3 regions of the Methylomagnum sp. genome follow, and region 2 is predicted to be linked to each of the others. Evidence: predicted binding sites of a transcription regulator. Region 2 holds the regulator's gene; each other region holds the start of a gene.
What was found. The regulator HrcA, encoded in region 2, represses chaperone genes, less so after heat shock. The targets are predictions, from matches to a motif close to TNTTAGCACTCNNNNNNNNNGAGTGCTAANA.
Positions count from the first base shown of each region.

Region 1: the regulator HrcA is predicted to act here: its motif matches at 1,710-1,740, upstream of rpoH (RNA polymerase sigma factor RpoH).
Region 3: the regulator HrcA is predicted to act here: its motif matches at 1,762-1,792, upstream of groES (co-chaperone GroES).

Region 1 covers NZ_JBTEKS010000060.1:921-7,008, forward strand. Annotated here, with positions in the region: gene ftsE (cell division ATP-binding protein FtsE) at 1-648, shown strand, start outside; gene ftsX (permease-like cell division protein FtsX) at 652-1,641, shown strand; gene rpoH (RNA polymerase sigma factor RpoH) at 1,771-2,625, shown strand; gene ACXWUF_RS07075 (class I SAM-dependent methyltransferase) at 2,782-3,402, opposite strand; gene ACXWUF_RS07080 (hypothetical protein) at 3,647-3,892, shown strand; gene ACXWUF_RS07085 (MlaA family lipoprotein) at 4,114-4,878, opposite strand; gene ACXWUF_RS07090 (PEP-CTERM sorting domain-containing protein) at 5,321-6,064, shown strand.
Region 2 covers NZ_JBTEKS010000001.1:48,822-54,909, forward strand. Annotated here, with positions in the region: gene dnaK (molecular chaperone DnaK) at 1-1,798, opposite strand, end outside; gene grpE (nucleotide exchange factor GrpE) at 1,915-2,469, opposite strand; gene hrcA (heat-inducible transcriptional repressor HrcA) at 2,592-3,653, opposite strand; gene ACXWUF_RS00230 (NAD(+) kinase) at 3,885-4,769, shown strand; gene recN (DNA repair protein RecN) at 4,772-6,088, shown strand, end outside.
Region 3 covers NZ_JBTEKS010000022.1:4,311-10,398, forward strand. Annotated here, with positions in the region: gene ACXWUF_RS03430 (RelA/SpoT family protein) at 1-1,207, shown strand, start outside; gene ACXWUF_RS03435 (DUF2283 domain-containing protein) at 1,212-1,319, shown strand; gene ACXWUF_RS03440 (hypothetical protein) at 1,303-1,509, shown strand; gene groES (co-chaperone GroES) at 1,844-2,134, shown strand; gene groL (chaperonin GroEL) at 2,195-3,835, shown strand; gene ACXWUF_RS03455 (hypothetical protein) at 4,077-4,718, shown strand; gene pip (prolyl aminopeptidase) at 5,174-6,088, shown strand, end outside.

The DNA.
Region 1 (6,088 bases), on a different contig from region 2:
ATCAGCGTCAGCAAACGCTACGACGACGGCGGCGAGGCGCTGTCCGACATCTGCTTCACCCTGAAACCGGGGGAAATGGCCTTCGTGACCGGCCATTCCGGCGCGGGCAAAAGCACCCTGCTCAAGCTCATCCCCGCCATCGAGCGGCCCAGCCGGGGCAAGATCGTGTTCGATGGGCAGGAAATCCAGGCCATCTCGCGCCGCCAGATCCCCCACCTGCGCCGCAAGCTCGGTCTGATTTTCCAGGACTACCGCCTGCTGCACGACCGCACGGTGTTCGACAACGTGGCCCTGCCCCTGCTCATCGCGGGCTACGGCCCGGCGGAAATCGGGCGGCGGGTGCGGGCCGCACTGGACAAGGTCGGCCTGCTGCGGAAAGAGCGGCGCTATCCGCCCACCCTGTCCGGCGGCGAGCAGCAACGCATCGGCATCGCCCGCGCCATCGTCCACAAGCCCTTGTTGATCCTGGCCGACGAACCCACCGGCAACCTGGACCCGGACTTGGCGGCGGAAATCATGGCCCTGTTCCGGGAATTCAGCGCCGTCGGCGTGGCCGTGCTGATCGCCAGCCATGATCTGGGGCTGATTTCGCGGCTGGGCAGCCGGACCCTGCGGCTGCGCGAAGGCCAGTTGCTGAAGGGGGGCTGAGCCATGGCGAAACGCCGACACCGGGCCTTCCACACGCCCCAGCCGCGCTTGGTCCGCTATTTGTCGGGGCTGTGGGATCAATTGGGCGCGTATGGCGCGTTGCAGTGGGAGATATTCAAGGACAGCCTCAGGCGGCTGCGGCAGACGCCCGTCGCCAGCACTTTGACCGTGCTGGTCATCGCCATCGCCCTGACCCTGCCCGCCAGCCTGCACGTTCTGGTGGACAACGCCCGCGAGGCCAGCGCGGGACTGGAATCCACCAGCCGGATTTCGCTGTTCCTTAAGCCGGACCTGTCCAACGAGGTGGGCCGCAAGCTGGCGGAGCGGCTGAAAAAGCATCCCCGCGTCGCGGAAACCACCCTCATCACCAAGGAGGCGGGGCTGAAAGAGTTGCAGACCTACAGCGGCTTCGGCGAGGCGCTCCGGGCGCTGAACGCCAACCCGCTGCCGGTGGTCATCAGCATCAAGGCCCAGGATTCGCTGGCCGATCCCGCCGCGATGGAAGCCTTGCTCGCCGAACTGGGGAAGCTGCCGGAGGCGGACTTCGCCCAGTTCGATACGGAATGGCTGCAAAAGCTCCGGGCCATGCTGGATGTGGCCGAGCGGGGCATCCGGGTGTTCGGCCTGCTGCTGGCCTTCGGCGTGCTGTTCACCGTGGGCAACACCATCCGGCTGGAGCTTCAGCAGCGCCGCGAAGACATCGCCGTGACCAAGCTGCTCGGCGCCACCGACGGCTTCATCCGCCGGCCCTTTCTGTACGCCGGATTCTGGTATGGATTCCTCGGCGGCGTCCTCGCCTGGTTGTTGAGCGGTTTGCTGATTCTGTTGCTACACGCCCCCGCCACCCGGTTGGCGGAGCTTTATGGCAGCCCGTTCCGGCTGACCTATCTGGGGTTTGTGGATACTGGCTGGCTGCTGGGCGTTTCGGTTCTGCTGGGCGTGGCGGGTGCTTTTGCCGTGGCGACGTATCATCTGCGCAGGCTTGATCCGTAAGGCATTGCGCGATTAGACCGCCTCGGTTTTGAAAACCGAGGCGGTCCTCCCAGAGGCCGGGAACAATCCCTTAGCACTCCCTGTCTATGAGTGCTAAGATTTGCCCAACCTCAACAACAGGGACTACACATGAGCAACGCACTCACTCTTCCGGTTAATCTTTCGCTGGGTTCCATTGAAGAGTACGTCGCCAACGTCAACCGCCTGCCGCGCCTGAGTGCGGACGAAGAGCGGGCGCTGGCCGTCCGGCTGCGTGATGAGAACGATTTGGAAGCGGCCCGGCTGCTGGTGCTGGCGAATCTGCGCTTCGTCGTCCACGTCGCCAGGGGTTACATGGGATACGGACTGCCGCTGCCAGACCTGATCCAAGAGGGCAACATCGGCCTGATGAAGGCGGTCAAGCGCTACAACCCGGATGTGGGCGTGCGGCTGGTGTCCTTCGCGGTGCATTGGATCAAGGCGGAAATCCACGAATTCATCATCCAGAACTGGCGCATCGTCAAGGTCGCCACCACCAAGGCCCAGCGCAAGCTGTTCTTCAACCTGCGCAAGTTCAAGAACCGCCTGGGCTGGCTGAACCGCGAGGAGGCCACCACGGTGGCCGAGGAATTGGGCGTGGATGTGGAGACGGTGTTCGAAATGGAAAGCCGCCTGAACAATCAGGACGTGGCCTTCGACCCCGGCACCGACGCGGACAGCGATGAAAAAGACCTGACCGCCCCGGTCCATTATCTGCAACAAGAAAATGCCGACCCGGCGGACCTGTTGGAAAACAGCGATTGGGGCCAGCATAAAGAGCAGCGCTTGATCGCCGCCATCAAGGACTTGGACGAGCGCAGCCGGGACATCGTCACCAGCCGGTGGCTGAGCGAGCAGAAGCTCACCCTGCACGACCTCGCGACCCGCTACAACGTCTCGGCCGAGCGCATCCGGCAGTTGGAGAACACCGCCATGAAGCGGCTGAAACTGTGCCTCGCCGCATAAGTCCGGTGCGGCGAGCGACGGAGAAAAACAAGGCGACCTAGGTCGCCTTGTTTTTTAGGAAATGGATGACGTGCCGACAATGTAGGTCGGGCTTTAGCCTGACCCCGTCCCCCGGCTTGCCGCAGGTCGGGCTGAAGCCCGACCTACATGCTTTCGTCAATAATCCTTCTTCAAATGCAGCATGGTGAACATGCCCAAGGGCGGCAGGTTGTGGCGCTTCACTTCCCGCAGCGAGGTGTGGCCGAGGATTTCCTCCTCCGGCATGTCGGGCCGCCAGCCCAGCTTGTGGGAGAGCGGGGCCAGGAGGGATTCGACATTGCGCCTAAACCCCTTCTCCGCCGCGAAGTGGTTGACGATCACCACATCCCCGCCGGGCTTGAGTACTCGCTCGATTTCCCGCATCACCCGCTGCGGTTCCGGCACCACCGACATCACATAGGCCGCGACCACCGCGTCGAAGCTTTGGTCCTCGTACTCCAACTCACGGGCGTCCATGATGCTCAGGCTGGAGACGTGGGAAAGCTTCTGCCGACCCACCCGCCGTTCGGCCAGGCGCAGCATGTCGGGGGAAATGTCGATGCCGTGGACTTCATGCTCCTTGCGGTAATAGGACAGGCTAATGCCGGTGCCGACGCCCACTTCAAGGACTTTGCCGGGGCGCTTGTTGGTGACGCCAGCCGCCATGGAGCGGCCCTTGAAGCTGAGTAGCCAGCCGAAGGTCTGATCGTAAACCGGGGCATAGCGTGCGTAGGATTTCAGGATGGATTCCAATTGCATTTGCAGTCCTCCGCTCTCGTCCTCATGACGAGGCGCACATTTATTGGTATTGAGTGAGACCGCTCCCCCCTTCAGCACCGGGCGAGCCGGCGCGGGAAAGCCGCCCCAAGAATAGCAAGGCGAACGTGCCGCCGTCCAAAATCAATCGCTTCCCGACGATTTCGTTTAATATGCGGCGCGTCCAATCCGGCCCGGCCCGGCCCGGATTTTCCGTAGAACCAGACTCTTTCCGAATCCTTCCATCATGAGCAAATCCTTTGAAGTCAAATTGAACCGCGACCCCGACGAGATCATCGCGCAAGCGCGGGCAGCCGCCCATAAGAACGGCATCCAGTTCTCCGGCGACGGGCAGACGGGCCATTTCGTCGGCCACGGCATCGAGGGCAGTTACCTGATTCTGGACGATATCTTGAGCGTCGAGATTGCCAAGAAGCCGTTCATCGTGCCGTGGAGCATGATCGAATCGAAGCTGCGGGATTTTTTCGCCTGATTGGGCCGGGGCGGGAGCTTTCTGACTCCCTCTCCCACCGGGAGAGGGTGGGGTGAGGGGAGCAAAAAAGGATTTCTTCCACAAAGCCCTCCCGCTAAGCCTGGCGTGTAAGGAAGAAATCCCTTTCACCCCCTCACCCTAACCCTCTCCCGGCGGGAGAGGGGACAAAAACCTACACTTGGTAAGAAGGGAATGGGGATAAAACGGCGAAGCACTCCCCCTCACGGCTGGCCGGAAGCTTCCTTCATCTGCTCGTCCATCTCCTTCTCCAAGTCCTCCTCCAGCGGCGGGTTGCCGTCGTGGACTTGGTAATTGCGTTCCTGGAAATAGGCGTTGCGGATGAACTCGTAGCGATCCGTCGCGGCCTGGTCGGCGATTTTGCTCAGACCCAGTAGATCGGCGCGATGGTCGGCGGCGTTGAGGGCGCCGGACAGGATGCTCCCGGCCATGGGCGCGACGAAGTTGATGGGATTGGTCGCCGAGTCCCCGGCGATGCCCAGCACGGAGCGGGGCGAGCCGGGGCCGAACACCGGCAGGACCAAGTACGGACCCTGGGGCACGCCCCACACCGCCAAGGTCTGGTCGAAGTCCTCCTTGTGCTTGGGCATGTCCAGCTCACTCGCCACATCGACGAATCCGCCCCCCCCGGCCACCGTGTTCACCACGAACCGGCCAAAATCCATCCCGCCCTGCTCCCACTTGAATTGCAGGAAGTCGTTGACGAACACGCCGATGTCGTCGACGTTGCTGAAGAAGTTCGTGATGCCCATATCCACCAGGGACGGCATGAGCCAGCGGTAGCCCTCGGCCACCGGCTTCATCACATAATCGTCCACGTCATCGTTGAAGCCCTGAACGCTGCGGTTCATGTCTTCCCACGGGTCTTTCTCGTTCCTCACGACGGTCGTTTCCGCGCAGGCCACTAGGTTGGCGGCGAGGATCGCCCACAGGGCGGCGTATAGCTTTCGGGAGTGAATGGGGTTCATCGGCATCTTTCAGATAAGGGGATCAACTTAAATAATTTCCCCGCGAGACGACGAGCAATCAGGCTCGCGTCCTTCACAAGGGTTATGGGCGGCGGGCTGGCAAGCCACAAGTATGCTGTCCACCGGCCCGGACGTAAAGTGGGTGGAACCCTATTCCCGGCGTCTCCGCCACGGGGCGTAAACGGTAGTCCTTTAGTGCTAATCCTGGATATTCCCCGGTGAATGCCTGCCAAAAGTTAGGGGGCGTTCCGGCGTTTTAATTGGAGGAAAGCCCCGCCTTTTTGCGCGGTCGGGAATGCCGACGATGGCGTTCCCTTCGGCACCAGAAAAACGCGGGGCGGGCGGGACGCGGGCCAATCCTTAGCGAATGGCGAACCGGCGGGACACGCCGCCGCTCGCGCCGGAAGACCTCATTTTTTTCAGTCATTCAGGAGGCGACGACATGGACGGTATTTTGAACACGGCAACACAGCGGCCCATCCCGGCGATTCTGCGAGGAATGCTGGCCGGGGCCGCGCTGGCGTCAGCGGCACCGGGCGCTTGGGCTTCCACCATTCTGGTGTTCGGCCAAGCGGGCGCCGCCGACACCATCACCGGCACTCAACTGGGTCCGGCCACGACGATTTCGGCCACCGACGCGCCGATTCAAATCACCACCATCGACCCCAGCGCGGGCGTCGCCACGCCCCTCGCCGCCTTCTTCAGCCTGACCGCCACCAGCCAGGATTCCGCCCAGCTAGTGGGTGGCTCATTCGTCATCCAGCCTTTCGGCGGATCGTTCACGATCACCGCCGGCGCGGGCGGGAGCGGCACGAACTACCTGTCCGGCGTCTTCAACGACGCCGTGTTCGGCTCCGGCCCCAGCCTGACCCTGTCCACCGGCACCCCCGGCGGCAACGTGACCTTCACCTCCGACCTGATCGCGCCCGCCTCGCTGGGGCTGGACCGGGCCATCAGCCTGGGCTTCACCAATGTGACGCCGCCGGTGGGCCTGTGCGGCTTGGCCCCGAATCAAACCTTGTGCGGCTTCGCCTCCAATGTCTCGGGCAACTTCTCGGCGGCCATCGGCGGCGGCGGAAACGGCGGCACACTGCCCGAGCCGGCGACGCTGGCGCTGTTGGGCCTGGGCCTTTTGGCCGGGGGATTTTCCCGCGCCCGGAAGGCGCGACCGGAGCTTGTTCACTAGGTCAGCCCTTGGCTCGTAGCCCCG
Region 2 (6,088 bases):
CGGCGAGTTTACCGGAAACCTCCGTCAAGTGCTGGACTTTGCTGTCAATAGCGTCTTTATCGTCGCCCTTGATGGCTTCCTTCAACTCGCTGACGGCGGCTTCGATGGCGCTCTTTTCATCCGCGCTGGCCTTGTCGCCGACGTCCTGCAAGGTCTTGTTGGCGGCGTGGATCATGGCGTCGGCGTGGTTGCGGGCCTGCACCAAGTCATGCAGCTTCTTGTCCTCCTCGGCGTGCAACTCGGCGTCCTGCACCATCCGCTTGATTTCGTCCTCGGAGAGACCCGACGAGGCGGTGATGCGGATCGACTGCTGCTTGCCGGTGGCCTTGTCCTTAGCGGAGACGTGCAGAATGCCGTTGGCGTCGATGTCGAACGTCACCTCGATCTGCGGCACGCCGCGCTGCGCGGGCGGGATGTCGGCCAAATCGAAACGACCCAAGGACTTGTTGTCCCGCGCCATTTCGCGCTCGCCTTGAAGCACATGAATTGTCACCGCCGTCTGGCTGTCTTCGGCGGTGGAGAACACCTGCTGTTGCTTGGTCGGGATCGTGGTGTTCTTCTCGATCAGCTTGGTCATGACGCCGCCCAGGGTTTCGATACCCAGCGACAGCGGGGTCACGTCCAACAGCAGCACGTCCTTGACCTGGCCGCCCAACACGCCGCCCTGAATGGCCGCGCCGAGCGCGACGGCTTCGTCGGGGTTCACGTCCTTGCGCGGTTCCTTGCCAAAAATCTCCTTCACGATTTCCTGAACTTTGGGCATCCGGGTTTGGCCACCCACCAGGATGATTTCGTCGATTTCGCTGGTCTTGAGGCCAGAATCCTTCAGCGCGGTTTGGCAGGGGCCACGGGTGTTGAGGATCAAGTCCTCGACCAAGGCTTCCAGCTTGGAGCGGGTCAGCTTCAAATTCAGGTGCTTCGGGCCGCTGGCGTCGGCAGTGACATAGGGCAGATTGATCTCGGTCTGCTGGCTGGACGACAGCTCGATCTTGGCCTTTTCCGCCGCTTCTTTCAGGCGTTGCAGGGCCAGCGGATCGTTGTGCAGGTCGATGCCGTTGTCCTTTTTGAACTCGTCGCAGATCCAGTCGATGATCCTAAGGTCGAAGTCCTCACCGCCCAGGTGGGTATCGCCATTGGTGGACAGCACTTCAAACTGATGCTCGCCATCGACCTCGGCGATTTCGATGATGGAGATGTCGAAGGTGCCGCCGCCCAGGTCGTACACGGCCACCTTCATGTCGCCATGCTTGCGGTCCAGACCGAACGCCATGGCGGCGGCGGTCGGCTCGTTGATGATGCGCTTGACTTCTAGCCCGGCGATGCGACCGGCATCCTTGGTGGCTTGGCGCTGGGAGTCGTTGAAATAGGCCGGCACGGTGATGACGGCTTCTCTGACTTCTTCGCCCAGGAAGGCTTCCGCGTCCTTCTTCATCTTCATCAAGACGCGGGCGGAAATTTCCGGCGCGGCCATCTTCTTGCCGTTGACCTCGATCCAAGCATCGCCGTTGTCCGCTTCGACGATTTTGTACGGGACCAGATGGATGTCCTTCTGCACCACCGAGTCCTTGAAGCGGCGACCAATCAGGCGCTTGACCGCGTACAAGGTGTTCTTCGGGTTGGTGACGGCCTGGTGCTTGGCCGACTGGCCCACCAGGATTTCGTTGTCGGAGCTGTACGCGATGATGGACGGGGTGGTGCGGGCGCCTTCGGAATTCTCGATGACGCGGGGCTTGTCCCCGTCGAGGATCGCCACGCAGGAATTCGTGGTGCCCAAGTCGATGCCGATGATTCTTGCCATGTAAATCTCCAGTCTTGTCTAGGTCTTGTGAGTGACGTGATTACGCTTGTTGGTCGATATGGGGGCGGGCCGGTTTATTTCAAGTTGGTTTTTTCGGCGCGGCCCCGTGGGCTTTTCTAGGCTTGGGCGATGACCACCATCGCCGGGCGCAGCAGCCGGTCGTTGAGCAGATAGCCTTTTTGGAAGACCTTGATGACTGTATTCGGCTCGGCGTCCGGCGCGGGCTGCATAGCCATGGCTTGGTGGAAATCCGGGTTGAACTTCTCGCCCACCGGGTCGATGCCCCGCACATTGAATTTCTCCAGCACCGTCAGCAATTGCTTGTGGGTCAGCGTCATGCCTTCGCGGAGCTTCTCGACTTCCGCCGATTCCCCGGCGGCGGCTTGTAGGCCCAGTTCCAGGCTGTCCACCACACTGAGTAATTCTCTGGAGAATTTCTCCAGGGCGAATTTGTGGGCGTTGGTCAGGTCTTTTTCGGCGCGGCGCTTGAGGTTTTCCATCTCCGCCTGGACGCGGACGAATTTGTCCCAGTTCTCCTCGGCCTTGCGGTTGGCCGCCGCCAGTTCCTCGGCAAGCTGTTCGATGGGGGTGGATTCAAGTGCCGATACGTCCGGTTCCTCGGTGACGTTCTCTGGGGTCTCGTCCGTGGTAATCAGTGCCTCTTCGGGCAAAGCGTCGTCTTGGCTCATCTACTGCGGCTCCTGGTCTGCGGATAGTCGAAAAATATAAGGGGCAAACCCACGGCCCCGGCGGGAACGCATGGGCGGGGTAAGATTACGGAAAAATCTTCCGGCTAAGATGGGGACAGGGATTTGTGATTCAAGGCCGCGCCCACCAATTTGGCGGTCAAATCCACCAAGGGAATGACCCGCTCGTATTCCATGCGGGTGGGGCCGATGACGCCCAGCACGCCGACCGCGTGGTCGTTGATGGAGTAGGACGCCGTAACCAGGCTGCATTGGTCGAAGGCCCGGTGGCCGGACTCCTCGCCGATGAAAATCTTCACGCCGGGGGTTTCGATGCAGCGGTCGAGGAGGTGGACGATGTCTTCCTTTTGATGGAAGGTCTCGAACAGGCCGCGCAGCCGCTCCATGCTGGCGAGTTCGGAGAAGTCCATCAGGTTGATTTCGCCGGTCAGCACGAAGGGTTTGCGGCGCGGCTCCGGTTCCTCTTTCAGCGCCAGTTCGGCGATGGCGGCGGCGTCGATGATTTCCTGCCCGAGCCGGTCGCGGGTCTCGGTGAGGTCTTGAATCAGGCTTTCGCGGATCAACTCCATGGCCTTGCCCGCGTAGGTGGCGTTCAGGAAATTGGCGGCGGCTTGCAGGTCGGCGCTGGAGAAGGAGCGGGGCGCGTGGATGATCTTGTTGTGGACCTCCCGCTCGTCCGTGACCAGGATGACCAGGATGCGCTGGTCCGACAGCGGCAGGAATTCGATGTGCCGGAACGACACGCTGTCGCGGCGGGGCAGGGTGACGACGCCCGCCATGTGGGAGACCTCGGATAGCAGTCGGGAGGCGGTTTCCAGGAGATCATCGGGGGTGTCGTGGATGTCCAGGTCGTGGCGGAGTTGGCGGATCACATCCAGATGCAGCGGCTTGACCGTCAGCAGCGTGTCGATGAACAGCCGATAGCCCGTGACCGTGGGCATCCGGCCCGCCGAGGTGTGGGGGGCGGTGATGAGTCCGAGGTCTTCCAGGTCCGCCATGACATTGCGGATGGTGGCCGGGCTGAGGTTGAGTCCCGCGTCACGGGCCAGGGCACGGGAGCCGACTGGCTGGCCGTCGTTGATATAGCGTTCCACCAGCACTTTAAAAAGATGCTGGGCGCGTTCACTCAACTGGGGGTATGTGGGCACGGGTTTCCTGGCGGGAAGGGGGCTTGGCACTCTAGGCCGTTGAGTGCCAAAAATTATCAACCCCTAGATAACGTGTCAAGAAGCTCATACCATAGCAAAAAGGCTTCAAAATCCGTGGGCAGGCCATATTCCATCCCGGAATAGGGATCGAAGAGTTCTAGAATCTCTCAAATTCGGGAGTCCGTTCGGCCACCGCCGACGGACTATCTGGGAATTAACCGTTTCATAGTGATGTCAGCAAAATTCCGAACAGCCGCCCTGATCGGGAAATCCGACGCCGAGCGTATCGCCGAGACGCTCACCGAGCTATACCGTCATCTGGCCCGACGTGGGCTGCGGGTCGTGGTTGAAAATGATTCCGCGCCATTCATCAAGGGTGCCACCCCGGAAACCGGCACTGTCGCCGAGATTGGCCGGGGCTGCGACTTGGCAATCGTGGTGGGCGGGGATGGCACCCTGCTGACGGCGGCGCGGGGACTGGCCGAGTTCGATATTCCGCTGATTGGCGTGAACCTGGGGCGCTTGGGGTTTTTGGTGGATATTTCGCCGGATGACATCGCGATTTATCTGGATGACATCCTGGATGGCAGGTACAGCGAAGAAGAGCGTGTCATCCTGTACGCGAAGATCATGCGGGAGGACAAGCTTTTATATACGCATACCGCCATCAACGAGGTGGTGGTCCGCAGCGGCAATCCGGCCAGCATGATCGAAATCGAAACCTCCATCAACGGCGCGTTCCTGAATTCCCAGCGCTCCGACGGCCTGATCGTCTCCACGCCCACCGGCTCCACCGCCTACGCCCTGTCCGCCGGGGGGCCGATTCTCTCCCCCACGCTCAAGGCCATTGTCTTGGCGCCCATCAACCCCCATACCTTGACCAACCGGCCCATCGTGGTCGATGACGCCAGCGTGATTGGCATCGCGTTTCGATCCAGCAAGCAATTCAAGGCCCAGGTGATCTGTGACAATGTCTCCATCCCTAATGTCGAAATCACCGACCGGATCGAAATCGGCAAGGAAAGCCAGACGTTCCGAATCCTGCATCCCTTGAATTACGACTTCTTTGAAATTCTCAGGGCCAAGCTTAACTGGAGTTCGGGGTATCGGAACTAGTCATGCTGGTAAGTCTGGGAATCCGCGACCTGGCCGTGGTCGAGGCGTTGGACCTTGAATTCGCGTCCGGCCTCACCGTGTTGACCGGGGAAACCGGGGCTGGCAAATCCATTCTGTTGACCGCGCTTGGCTTGGCGCTGGGCGACCGGGCCGACTCGGGCTTCATCCGTCCCGGCGCGGCGCGAGCGGAAATTAATCTTTCCTTTAATCTGGCTGATAGCCCGGCAGCAAGCCAATGGCTGGATGACAATGAACTGACCGAGGAAGGCGAATGCTTGGTCCGGCGCGTCATTGGCCGGGACGGGCGCTCCAAGTCATTCATCAATGGCCGACCCGTGACGCTGCAATCCTTGCAGGAATTGGGCGCGGGGCTGGTGGAAATTCATGGGCAGCACGCCCATGTTCAGCTTTTAAAAGCGGTCGAGCAACGGCGCTTGCTCGACGAGGTGGCGGGGAACGCCGGGTGGCTGGAGAAAGTCGATGGACTTTACCGTCGCTGGCGGAATCTGCATGACGAGTTGGCGCGGCGTGCAACGGCTGCCAGGGATCAAGCCTCCCGCGAGGAGTTGTTGCGCTATCAAATCGAGGAATTGGAGCAGCACGACATTGCCGGGCTGGATTATTCCGCGCTGGTCGAAGAGCATGTCTTGCAGGCGAACATCGGCAGAATCCTTGCCACCGGACAAAGCCAGTTGGAGCTTCTCTACGAGGACGAGCGGCAGTCGGTTAACGCCGCGCTGGCCCAGGCCGTCAACGCGCTGACCGAGTTATGCCAACTGGCCCCCGGACTTGAAGAAACCGTGACGATGTTGGGCGAGGCTCAAGTCCAAGTGAAGGAAGCCTCTTTGCAATTGCGCCGCGAATTGGAGAGCATGGAAGCCGATCCCGCCCGGTTTGACTGGCTGGAGCAACGCTTGGCGGATGTCCATAGGCTGGCTCGCAAACACCAGACCCGGCCCGAAGAACTGTCCGGCCACTTGGATAAGCTTCGGGCCGAACTGAACGCCATGTCCCATGACTCCGAGACCTTGGCGACGCTGCGGGAAGAGTTGGCGCAGGTGGCGGCGGAATATGCCCAGATGGCCGAGCAATTGTCGAAGCGGCGACGGAATGCGGCCACCGGCATGGGGAAACGGATTTCGTCTATCATCCGGGAGCTGGGCATGCCGCAGGGCGAATTGGTTGTTCAGGTCAGTGGCTCGGAACCCAAGGAACCGACGCCGCACGGCTTCGATCAGGTCGAATTGCTGGTCAGCGCCAACCCAGGCTTGCCGCCGCGTCCACTGGCGCGGGTCGCGTCGGGCGGTGAATTGTCCCGC
Region 3 (6,088 bases), on a different contig from region 2:
GGGGGAGAACGGGAGGCCGATGGAAGTCCAGATTCGCACCGAGGCCATGCATTCCTTCGCGGAATACGGCGTAGCCGCTCATTGGCGTTATAAGGAGGGCGGCAAACAGGACGACGCCTTGACCCGCAACATCAATGCCCTGCGGCGGCTCTTGGAAAACAAGGACGAGGACGACCGGAGCATTCTGGAATCCTTCCGTTCCGAGTTGTTCGAGGACCAGATTTTCGTGCTGACGCCCAAGGGGCAGGTGATCCGCCTGCGGAAGGGCGCGACGCCGCTGGATTTCGCCTATGGCATCCACACCGAGGTGGGCCACCGCTGCCGGGGCGCCAAGGTGAATGGGCGGATGGTGCCGCTGACCTATACGCTCAAGTCCGGCGAGAAGGTGGAAATCCTCACCGCCAAGCACGGCGGGCCTAGCCTGGGCTGGCTCGACTCGCATCTCGGCTACATCAAGACCAACCATGCGCGGGGCAAGATTCGGGCGTGGTTCCGGCAACAGGATCACGAGAAGCATCTGCGGGCCGGGAAGACCATTCTGGACCGGGAACGGCACAAGCTGGGCGCGAGGGAAATGGACTTGGAGGAGTTGGCCCGGCATTTCCATCTGCCCCGTGGCGATGATTTGCTATTGGCCATCGGGCGGGGCGATATTGCCGCCGCGCAATTGGCGAATGTGCTAAAGCTGCCCGATTGGCATCCGCCCAAGCCGCCCGTGGCGCCGGTGCGGAAGCCCATCCCGGCGGGCAAGGCCACCGAGGAAATCACCATCCAGGGCGTGCGGAACCTGCTGACGCACACCTCGCGCTGCTGCGAGCCTCAGCCGGGCGACGCCATCATTGGCTATGTGACCCTGGGGCGGGGCATCGCCATTCACCGGCAGGATTGCGTGAATATTATCCAGCTCTCGCCGGAGAAGCATGGCCGCTTGATCGACGTGGCCTGGGGCGTGGAGCCGGAAGCCTTTCCGGTGGAAATCGAGGTCCGGGCGCTGGACCGGAAGGGCTTGCTCAAGGACATCACCCACATCCTGGCCGCTGAGCATATCAATATCCTCAGCACCAACAGCCGCACCGAGCCGAAGGACCAGTCGGTGGTCATGCACATCACCGCCGAAGTGGCCGACCTGGGGCAGTTGAGCCATGCCTTGGGGCGGATTGGGGCGGTGCATAATGTGTTGGAGGCGTATCGGAAGGAGCAGGGGTAGGGCTATGAAAATCGAATTCGACCAAGAAGCCGATGCGTTATACGTTGAGCTTGCGACGGGAGAGGTTGAAAAAAACCGAGGAGATAAAACCCGGCTTGATTCTCGACTATGACGCTCACGATAATATTCTTGGGGTGGAAATGTTATGTATCAGTAAACGTGCAAGCCATTCGTTGGACCAAGCCGCCAAGTTATGTCCTTTGGAAGGCTTCCCGCGCTTGTCCTCTACGGCGCCTTCCCAATCTCCGCCAGCCGAGCGGCTTCGAGCCAAGCCGCAAGCCCGCCGCCCGCGCCGCGCCTAGATTGATGCGCATCCGCGCCTTTCCATCCTGCAGAAACAATTCAATCGTATCGGCGCGCCGATTTCCACGAACCATCGGCGCGTGCCCATTCGTTTGGGCCGCTGCTCATTCAAAGGATGGTGGCCCCTTGAAGCCGTGGATCAGCGACACCATTTCAGTGGGCCTATGGGAAGGTCCGGTTGGCATGGGCGACTGTGCTCCTTTCGGGGTTGACAAGCTCTATCGCCTTGACACGGCAAAGCGGATGACTATGATTGGCACTCTCTTTGGCCGAGTGCTAACAGCGGGCCTTAACAGACAACCCATTCAAACCACGCAACTATAGGAGAAACCGATGAGTATTCGTCCCTTAAATGACCGGGTAATCGTGAAGCGCCTGGAAGAAGAACGCACCTCGCCGGGCGGCATCGTGATCCCCGACTCCGCCGCCGAAAAGCCGATTCGCGGCGAAGTGGTCGCCGTGGGCAAGGGCAAGCCGCTGGACAACGGCCAGGTGCGCGCCCTCGCCGTGAAGGCGGGCGACAAGGTGCTGTTCGGCAAATACGCCGGCACCGAAGTGAAGATCGACGGCCAAGAAATCCTCGTGATGCGCGAAGACGACATCATCGCGGTGCTGGAAGACTAAGCCCTCAGCCCGCCGCCTTTCCCCAAATTGAAAAATTGAACGACACAAGGTAAATCAAACATGGCAGCTAAAGACGTAAGATTCGGCGACGACGCCCGTGTCCGCATGGTTCGCGGCGTGAACATCCTGGCCCACGCGGTGAAGGTGACCCTCGGCCCGAAAGGCCGCAACGTGGTCCTGGAAAAGAGCTTCGGCGCCCCGACCGTCACCAAGGACGGCGTGTCCGTCGCCAAGGAAATCGAACTGAAGGACAAGTTCGAGAACATGGGTGCCCAGATGGTGAAGGAAGTCGCTTCCCAAACGTCCGACGTGGCCGGCGACGGCACCACCACCGCCACCGTGCTGGCCCAGTCCATCCTGGTTGAAGGCTTGAAGGCCGTCGCCGCCGGCATGAACCCCATGGACCTGAAGCGGGGCATCGACAAAGCCACCACCGCCGCTGTCGAATCCATCCACGCCATGTCCGTGCCCTGCGCCGACAGCAACGCCATCGCCCAGGTCGGCTCCATCTCAGCCAACTCCGACGAGAGCATCGGCAAGATCATCGCCGACGCCATGGACAAGGTCGGCAAGGAAGGCGTCATCACCGTGGAGGACGGCTCCGGCCTCGAAAACACCCTGGACGTGGTCGAGGGTATGCAGTTCGACCGTGGCTACCTGTCCCCCTATTTCATCAACAACCAGCAGAGCATGAGCGCGGAACTCGAAAACCCGCTGATCCTGATCTGCGAGAAGAAAATTTCCAACATCCGCGACATGCTGCCGGTGCTGGAAGGCGTCGCCAAGTCGGGCCGCCCGCTCTTGATCATCGCCGAGGACGTGGAAGGCGAAGCCCTCGCCACCCTGGTGGTCAACAACATGCGCGGCATCCTGAAAGTGGCCGCCGTGAAGGCGCCGGGCTTCGGCGACCGCCGCAAGGCCATGCTGGAAGACATCGCCGTCCTGACCGGCGGCACCGTGATTGCCGAGGAAATCGGCCTGAGCCTGGAAAAGGCGGGCCTAGGCGACCTGGGCACCGCGAAGAAGGTCCAGATCACCAAGGAAGAAACCACCATCATCGACGGCGCGGGCAGCGTGGAGCAGATTCAGGGCCGCGTTCTCCAAATCCGCAAGCAGGCTGAGGACGCCTCGTCCGATTACGACAAGGAGAAGCTGCAAGAACGCCTCGCCAAGCTGGCGGGCGGCGTGGCGGTCATCAAGGTCGGCGCGGCCACCGAAGTGGAAATGAAGGAAAAGAAGGCCCGCGTCGAAGACGCCCTGCACGCCACCCGCGCTGCGGTTGAGGAAGGCATCGTGCCCGGCGGCGGCGTCGCGCTGGTCCGTGCGCTGCAAAGCCTGAAGGAGCTGAAGGGCGCCAACCACGACCAGGATGTCGGCATCAGCATCCTGCGCCGCGCCATGGAAGAGCCGCTGCGCCAGATCGTCGCCAACGCGGGCGATGAATCTTCCGTGGTGCTGAACAAGGTCGCGGAAGGCGAAGGCAACTTCGGCTACAACGCCGCCACTGGCGAATACGGCGACATGGTGGCCATGGACATTCTCGACCCGGCCAAGGTGACCCGCACCGCGTTGCAGAACGCCGCGTCGGTCGCTGGCCTGATGATTACCACCGAGGCCATGGTGGCCGAAGAACCCAAGGATGACGCCCCGATGATGCCGGGCGGCATGGGTGGCATGGGCGGCATGGACGGCATGATGTAAGCCGCGCCGCTTAGGCTCATACGCGAAAAAGCCCCGGTCGCAAGGCCGGGGCTTTTTTTATATCCTTGGCGCGGGATTCGGAGCGCCCACCGCGTAGGGCGGGCATGTGCCCATGCCCGACGCCAGCACCGCCCGAAGCAGCGGATGTCTGGCATGGAATACATGCCCGACCTACGGGATTCTTAAGCTTTTCGCTTAGTGATTAAACCAACACCAATACACGGATATTAAAAAAACCGATATGGCTAGCCAACACGACGCAGCACGCCAAGCGCGACTCGCTAAGAAGAAACTCAAACGCGAGGGAAATAACGTACAGTATCTACATCTCACGAAGGAGCAATCCGAGCAGGTAATTCGGGAAAGTTTGGAAGAAATCGGCAAATTCCCGATTTTCCAATGCCTGATTCCCCAGGCACTATTCGTTAATGGGTTTGGCACGACCCTGATCGCCCGGAAAATCAACGATGACGAGGTCATCGTGGGTGGGTTTTGGCTGGATGTTTATTGCATGGGGGTGAGAGGGGCATTCCTCCGGGCGATGCAGATGCATGAATACAACAGCACCATTAACTCCCTCCATCGAAACGAGAACTTCGGCCTCGCCGAGCCTGCTTTGGTCCGGGCATTGGTGGAACAGAGCGTGGAATATGGTCAGAATCTCGGATTCAAGCCCCATGCGGATTACGATGAAGCCCGGTACATCTTCGGTGATATTGATCCGAAGGACTGCACGGATACTTTCACCTTCGGTAAGGATGGCAAGCCCCGGTTTGTGGCCGGTCCCGACGATCCTCCCCAGCGTTGCCTGCGGATTGTTGAAAGGCTCACGGAGAAGCTCGGGCCGGATGGGTTTACTTACAAGCTTAAGGAAAAGAAATAATCCCGAGCCGCCCCATGGCGCGGGATGGAACCTGAAATCGTAGGGTTATTCCAGCTTTGGCGGCTTGAATTCGGATATGAAAAAGCCCTGGTCGCAAGGCCGGGGCTTTTTTATTAGGACTTACGCAGCCCTTGCCATTCAATGGTTTAAAGAGTTCGTAGTCCCGCCCTCAGGCGGCAAAGAACCGCCTGAAGGCGGGACTACAAGCCAAAAGCGGCTTATTCACGCCATCCCCTAAACCGCCACATATTGAACTTTATGGGGCGGTTGGACGCAGGTCGGGATGACGCAGGAACCCCAACATTTCCGCTGGGTGATTGCTGGGTTCGCGCCTGACCCCAACCCGCCTGACATAGCCGCGCCTCAAGCTAAATCGGGTATCCTATCGGCTTTTTCAGGGCCGGGACGCCCTCCCCCGCCGCCTCCACGAAGGAAAGTGCCCGCCAGTGACCTCAATGAATACGCTCTATCCCACCATCGAACCCTACGCCACCCATCATTTCAAACGGGACCATCACAAAATCTACGTGGAGGAATGCGGCAACCCGCAAGGCCTGCCGGTGGTTTACCTGCACGGCGGTCCCGGCGCTGGGTGCAAGCTTTCCCACCGCTGCTTTTTCGATCCCGCCAAATACCGCGCCATCCTCGTCGATCAACGCGGCGCCGGGCGCTCGACGCCCCATGGCGACCTGAGCCACAACACCACCGCCGATTTGCTGCGCGACCTGGAATACATCCGCCAACACCTCAAGGTGGAACGCTGGCTGCTGTTCGGCGGCTCCTGGGGCGCGAGCCTGGCCTTGCTTTATGCGCAGAAGCATCCGGCCAAAGTGACCGGCCTGGTGTTGCGCGGCAGCTTCCTGGCCCGGCGGCGGGATTTGGACTGGTTCGTCGGCGTGGATGGCGTGCGGCGGATTTACCCGGAGGGCTGGGCGCAATTCCTCGACAGCCTGGCCGAAGCCGAACGCGCCGACCCCATCGCCGCCATTCATCGGCGCCTTGTGGGCAACGACGAACTGGCCCAGCGCCGCGCCGCCCGCGCCTGGTCGCTGTGGGGCGGACAGGTGGTGTTGGGTGACGGGTTCGATCCGAGCGCGTTGCACGAACACGTCTCCGCCGAGGTGCTGAACCAGGCCCGCATCGAGCTTCACTACGCGGTGAACGGCTATTTCATCGAGGAAAACGCCATACTGGACGGCTGCGCCAAGCTGGCAAAAATCCCCACCCTCATCATCCATGGGCGGCGCGATTTGGTCTGCCCGGCGGAATCCGCCTATCTGCTGCATCGTCATCTGCCCCAGGCCGAACTGCGGATGCTGCCGAAAGCGGGCCACATCGCGGGCGGCGAGGACATGATCGACGCCCTGATC